One region of the Thioalkalivibrio sp. ALE11 genome, then DNA from elsewhere that is predicted to be linked to it. Evidence: predicted binding sites of a transcription regulator. Region 1 holds the regulator's gene; the other holds the start of a gene.

Region 1 (3,413 bases):
GATGACCCGCCGGATCACCTGCCCGGTGAGATCCTGGTAGCTCTGTGCCATCAGGACCTGCGACAGCAACCGGCGCAGTTCTTCGGTGTCCTTGCCGGTCTGCTCGAAAAACGCATCGAGTTCGCGCGCGAACTCGCGGAATTCCTCCACCGACAGTTCGCGGTTGCGGAACCGGGTCCATTTCTCGGTGAGTTCCGCGGCGCGCCCGGCGAACGCCTCGGCAATCGGCAGGGACGATTCCACCGCATTCAGGGTTTCGTGCGTGGCCTGTTCGGTCTGGGTCACCACGTAACTCAGACGCTCGCGCGCATCCGGAATCTCGTCCTGTGCCAGCTCGACCAGACGCGAATCGCCCCGGAAGCTCTCCAGGGCCTCGTGCAGTTCGCGGGTCAGCTTGCCCAGTTCGTCGAACAGTTCGCGCTCGTAAGGCCGCGCGAGCTCCTGGATCAGGCGGCGCGAAGCCTCCTCGTCACCGCCTTCCAGAGCGCCCACCAGCTCCCGCGCCAGTGCGAGCCGGTCTTCCCCGGAGGCATTCTCTTGTTCGGTCATCGGGTCTCTCTTGCCGTGTCAGCCGGTCGCGGTATTCAGCCTTGAGCTTCAATACGTTCGAAGATCTTTTCGATCTTCTCCTTGAGCGTCTCGGCCGTGAAGGGCTTCACAATGTAACCGTTCACGCCGGCCTCTGCCGCCTCCACGATCTGATCGCGCTTGGCTTCGGCCGTGACCATCAGCACCGGCAACGATTTCAGCCGCTCGTCCTTGCGCACCTCGCGCAGGAGGTCGATGCCCGGCATGTTGGGCATGTTCCAGTCGGTGATCAGAAAATCGAAGTCGCCGTTCTGCAGCATCGGCAGGGCGGTGCTCCCGTCGTCGGCCTCCATGGTGTTGTTGAAGCCAAGATCCCGCAGGAGATTCTTGATGATGCGCCGCATCGTGGAGAAGTCGTCCACGATCAGGATTTTCATACCCTTGTCCACAGTTCGCTCCGGGAATGTGTTTGAACCTTAGAATATCTGCAGGGACTCGACGTCTTCGAGCCACGAGCCCAGACGCGCCCGCAGACGGTGCACCGCCTGGCTGCGGATCTGGCTGACGCGCGATTCGGTCACGTCCAGCACGGCACCGATCTCGCGCAGGTTGAGTTCTTCGGTGTAGTACAGGTTGAGCACCAGTCGTTCACGCTCGGGCAGATCGCCCAGTGCGCCGGCCAGTTCCTCGCGGAACTCCCCGGCCTCGATGCGCCGCGACGGGGACTGCTCCTGCCCTTCCAGCACGCGATCCGCCTCGCCCTCCGGGCCGCCCACCTCGTCCAGCGCGAACAGATGGGCACCGGCGTGATCATCCAGCATCTGGTAGTAGGTTTCCACCGGGACGCCCAGCTCCTCGGCGATCTCCGGGGCGCGGGCGGCGCGGCCCTCGCGGGCCTCCACCGTCTGCATCGCCTCGGAGATCCGCCGGCTGTTGCGGTGCACCGAGCGCGGCGTCCAGTCGCTGCGACGCAGCTCGTCGATCATCGCCCCGCGGATGCGGATCCCGGCGTAGGTGGCGAAGGTCGCCCCCTGGCCGCCTTCGAACTGCCGCGCGGCCTCGATCAGCCCCACCATGCCCGCCTGCACCAGGTCATCCACCTGCACCGAGGCCGGCAGCCGGGCCATCAGGTGATGGGCGATCCGATTCACCAGCTCGACGTGGTCCGCGACCAGCTGATCCGGTCCTCCGGTCCCCGCCCGGGCGTATCCCGAAAGTCTGTTCTTTGGCGTGTTCATGCGCTTTGCAGCATCCTCTCGACGAAGAATCCAACCCCCCCGCTGGCGCCGCGGGCCACCGGCCAGCCGTCGACCTTGCGCGCGAGCTCGAGGAACGCCCGTCCCGCCGGGCTGCCCGGAGACTGCTGCACCACCGGCGCCCGTTTCTGCACCGCCTGGCGCAGGGCATCATCCAGCGGAATCACGCCCACCAGATCCAGTATGACCTCCGGCAGATAGGTGGAACAAACCGCCTGCAGCTTCTGCATCACCCGTTCCGCGCCGGCACGGCCCTGCACCATGTTCGCGACCACGCGGAACCGGTTCACGCCATGATCCCGATGCAGGACCTTGATCAGCGCATAGGCGTCGGTCATCGATGCCGGCTCGTCGGTGACCACCACCAGGGTCTCCTGCACGGCCTGACAGAAACTGGTCACCGACTCCTGCAACCCGGCGGCGGTATCCACCACCAGCACGTCCAGCGGTCGTGTATACATGCTGAAGGCCTGGATCAGGCCGTGATGTTCCGGCCGGCTCAGGTTGGCCATGGTCGCGATCCCGGACGCGGAAGGCACCACACGGATTCCCTCCGGGCCCTCGATGATCACGTCCTCCAGATCCTCGACGTCCCCGGTCACCAGGTCGTGCAGCGTCCGCTGCGGACGCAGGCCCAGCAGCACATCGACGTTCGCGAGCCCCAGGTCCGCATCGAACAGCATGACCTCGCGTCCCAGACGGGCCAGTCCGACCGACAGGTTGACCGAGACATTGGTCTTGCCGACCCCGCCCTTGCCCGAGGCCACCGCGACCACCTTCAGGGGCTTAGTGTTGTGTGACATGACGTCCCTTCAGCACCGGTTGAATCATTTCCAGCGGGGCGGGTTCCTCGCCCGCGGCCGGCTCGTCCGCGGATCGCGGCCGCCGGGCCTCGCGTTCCGTCGCCTGGCGCCGCCGCCAGGCCTGCATCGCCTCGTCGACCCAGGCATCGGCCGCCCCGTGTTCGGGTTCCTCCTGCAGCGCCAGGCGGGTCAGATGTCCGGTATCCACGCGATGGAAATCCTCGGCGATGCGCTGGCCGTCGCTCATGAATGCGACACCCAGCGGCTGGTCCAGCAGCACCGAAAGCACCTCCCCCAGCTGTTCCGCCTCGTCCAGCTTGGTCAGCACCAGGGCCGAGGGTTCCGTGGGGGCGAATGCCTCCAGCACCCGCCGCAGGGCCATGCCCTGGGTGGTGGCCGCGATCACCAGCCAGGTCTCCGCGCGCACGTCGGCAGGCATGTCCGTCAGCAGGGGTTCGCGCGGGGCGGTACGCGGCGACTGTCCGGCGGTATCCACCAGGATCAGGTGCCCGCTGCCCGCCGAGCGCCGCGCCATCTCGCGCAGCTCGGCCTCCGTCTCCACCACACGCACCGCGGTGCCCGCCATCTGGCCGAAGGCCTGCAACTGCCGCGTCGCGCCGATGCGCTGGGCGTCCATGGTGACCAGGGTGACCGAATCCGGCCCCATGCGGCGGATCTGGCGCAGTGCAATCCGCGCAATGGTGGTGGTCTTGCCGACCCCGGTCGGTCCCTCCAGCGCGAGTACCCCGCCCTCGTCGAGGATCGAGGCGCGCGCGGTCACGATGGCGCCCGACAGGCGCGCCCGCAGGCGCTCCCATGCCTCCTC
Region 2 (3,413 bases), on a different contig from region 1:
GGTCTGATCGGCGATGTCCCCGATCACCTCCAGCACCTTGTTGATCTCCTCGGCATCGGTCGACAGCCGCTCGATCACCTGCGCGGTGTTCTCCACCTGGGTGGACAGGGTGTTGATCGCACTGACGGTCTGTTCCACCAGCTCCCGACCGTGGGTCGCATCCTTGTCCGTGCTCTGTGCGGCTTCCGCCGCCTCGGTGGCGTTGCGGGCGACCTCGGCCACGGTCGCGGTCATCTCGTTCATGGCCGTGGCGACCTGGTCGATCTCGGATTGCTGGCGGCCGACCTGTTCGTTGGTCTGCTCGCTGGTCGCGGACAGCTCGTTGGCTGCGGCCGCCACCTGGTCGCCGCCGGCGGCAACTTCCTTCACCAGCTCGTGGATCTTGCCCACAAAACGGTTGAACGCCGCCGCCAGATCCCCCAGCTCGTTGTTGCCGTCGGCCTCCAGCCGGCGCGTCAGGTCCCCGTCGCCGGACGCGATGTCGTCCAGACGCTCGACCGTATCGCGCAGCGGCCGCACGATACTGCGCGACAGCAACCAGGCCAGCAGGAGGCCGAGGCCGATGGCGGCCACGCCCACGCCCACCACGGTAGCCGTGGCATTGCGGGCCATCGCCACGTAATCGCTGCGATCGACCATCAGCTCCAGCACGCCCACCGGCTCGCCGGAGAAGTCTTCCACCGGACGCCCGACGACCGCCATCGGACGACCGTCGTGCTCGGTCCGGCGCACCAGTTCCTCACCGCCGGCAATCCGCTCCATTTCCTCACGGTTGAAGGTCGAGTCGCCGTTGATGGTGCTGCCGAAGGCCTCGAAGGTCCCGTCGCGCTGCAGGTAGAGGGCCACCGGGGCTTCCGTATCCGCCGTAAAGTCCTCGAAGAAGGCATCGTCGAACGCCATGCCGAATTCCAGCGATCCGATATGTTCACCTTCGTGGGAGACCGGGACGATGCCGCGGATGCCCAGGCCGGCCACCCCTTCCTCGAGCCCGGAGATCGGCCGGCGGTCGCGGTTGGTATCGACCACGGTCTGGCGGAACCCGGAGAGGTCATCGTCGTAGCGATCCGGACGGTGTGCCCGCAGGAAGGACGTCGCCGGCGGCGTATGGAACTGATACTGGCGTACGCCGTATTCCTCGTAGAGGTGATCGAAACCCGGTACGGTCATCGCATGCAGCTGTTCGCGGTCCCGCCGGGCGAAGGCCTGCTGCACGTCCGGAATGGCGGCCACGGCCTGTGCCATCGCGGTCCCGCGATCGGCCTCCTGATCGAGCTGCCGGATCAGCAGTTCACTCAGGTCGTTGAGTTCACGCTGTTCCGCGCGGTCCGCCATGTTGCCGAGGCTGTTCATCACCACCACCAGCGTGAGCACCACGACCGCGACCACCACGATAGCAACGCCGCCCATCAGGCGGGTTCCGATCCGGATATTCCTGAGCATCTCTCTCTCCCTTGAAGCTTTCTTCGCGCCCGGGATTACGGGCGCCATGCTGCGAGTCTCTCGCCCCCGCTAGCGGCCGGCCGCGGCCTGACTTGAGCCGCGCGGGTCACACGCCTCCCCACGCACTCAGCCCACGTGCCGCAGCAGCAACGGCTCGGCGAGCGCATACACCGCGAGGCTGACCAGCACGATGGCGATCACCGACAGCAGAGCCCCGCCGCGGATCATGTCCACCACGCGCAGGCGATTGGAGGCAAACACGATGGCGTTGGGCGGCGTGGCCACCGGCAACATGAATGCAACCGACGCGGCGAACGCCACCGGCAGGGTCATCAGCCCCACCGGCACGTCCATGCGCAGCGCGAGAGCGGCCACCAGTGGCAGCAGGGTGGCGGCGGTGGCGGTATTGCTGGTCACGTGGCTGAGGGTCATCGTGACCAGCACCACCCCCGCGATCACCAGCAGCAGCGGCCACGCCTGGGCGCCCATCAGCGCCTCGGCGGTCAGTTCCGCCAGACCCGAGGATTCGATGGCGGAACCGAGACTCAGACCACCCCCGACCAGCAGCAGCACCCCCCAGGGCAGCTCGCGCGTGTTATCCCAGCACAGCAGCCGCCGCTGACCCGAGGCCCCGGAAGGGATCAGGAACAGCAGCCCCGCCCCGAGGATCGCGATCCCGGCATCCGTCAGTTCCAGCGGCAGCCACGCCTCCAGCAGGGGACGAAACATCCAGGCCAGCGCCACCAGCAGGAACACCGTCGCCACGCGCAACTCCGCCCGGCTCCACGGCCCCAGATCGCCTACCTGCTCCTGCAGCATGCGGTCGAGCCCGTTGAGACGGATGCGGTGCACCGGGAACACCCAGCGGGTCAGCAGGACCCAGGCAATGACCAGCAGGGTCAGCGACAGCGGCAGGCCCAGCAGCATCCAGTCGATGAAACCAATCCCGAGCTCGTAGCGGTCATTGAGAAACGCGACGGTCAGCGCATTGGGCGGGGAACCGATGATGGTGGCCATGCCGCCGATGTTGGCCGCGAAAGCGATGCCCAGCAGCAGCGCCAGCGCCGGACTGCGGCTGTCCGGCGCCATGCCCTGCAGGCCCTGGCCCCCGTCGCGTTCCATCAGCCCCAGCACCGACAGCGCGATCGGCAACATCAGGGCCGCGGTGGCGGTATTGCTGACCCACATCGACAACCCGGCGGTGGCCAGCATGAAGGCGCCCACCAGGGTGTGCAGCCCGCGGCCGGAACGCGACAGGATCGCCAGCGCCAGCCGCTGGTGCAGACCCCAGCGCTGCACCGCCAGGGCGATCGCGAAACCGCCCATGAACAGAAAGATGGTGGGATTGGCGTAGGGTGCGGTAGCCTCGTCCATCGCCACCACGCCGGTCAGTGGCAGCAGGGCGATGGGCAGCAGGGCCGTGACCGGGATGGGCAGCGCCTCGCTGATCCACCACACGGCCATGAACAGGGTCAGGCCCAGGACCCGCCAGGCCTCCGGGGCGAAGGCCTCCGGCGGCGGGACCAGCAGAAAGGCCACGAAGACCAGCGGCCCGAGAAACAGGCCGATGCGCGCGCGCAGCGCGCTTCCGGCAGAGGATCCGCCGTGATCCTGTCCGGGACCGCCGCCGGCGCCCTGCGGCGGCGTTCGCTCCCCCTCCCCGGTCGTCTCCTGCATGCGTCAGTCCGCCGCGCGCACCAGGAATTCCATCAATGCCTTCTGCGCATGCAGGCGGTTTTCCGCTTCGTCCCACACCACGCTCTGCGGGCCTTCCAGCACGTCGGTGGCCACCTCTTCCTCGCGATGCGCCGGAAGGCAGTGCATGAACAGGGCATCCGGCTGCGCGCGATCCATCAGGGCCTGATCCACGAAGAACCCGGCAAACGCCTGGCGCCGCGCGCTCTTCTCCTGTTCCTGGCCCATGCTCGCCCACACGTCGGTCACCACCAGATCCGCACCCGCGGCCGCCTCGC

The links. The regulator FliA, encoded in region 1, starts transcription of late flagellar genes. The targets are predictions, from matches to a motif close to GCTAAAGTTNNNNNNNNNNCNGCCGATA.
Region 2: the regulator FliA is predicted to act here: its motif matches at 1,511-1,538, upstream of F620_RS0106645 (methyl-accepting chemotaxis protein).

What each region holds. Positions count from the first base shown of each region.
Region 1 covers NZ_KB906168.1:49,629-53,041, forward strand. The annotation lists gene F620_RS0107105 (protein phosphatase CheZ) at 1-549, opposite strand, end outside; gene F620_RS0107110 (chemotaxis response regulator CheY) at 585-965, opposite strand; gene F620_RS0107115 (RNA polymerase sigma factor FliA) at 1,005-1,766, opposite strand; gene F620_RS0107120 (MinD/ParA family protein) at 1,763-2,587, opposite strand; gene flhF (flagellar biosynthesis protein FlhF) at 2,571-3,413, opposite strand, start outside.
Region 2 covers NZ_KB906167.1:226,596-230,008, reverse strand. The annotation lists gene F620_RS0106645 (methyl-accepting chemotaxis protein) at 1-1,440, opposite strand, end outside; gene F620_RS0106640 (DASS family sodium-coupled anion symporter) at 1,567-3,117, opposite strand; gene argF (ornithine carbamoyltransferase) at 3,121-3,413, opposite strand, start outside.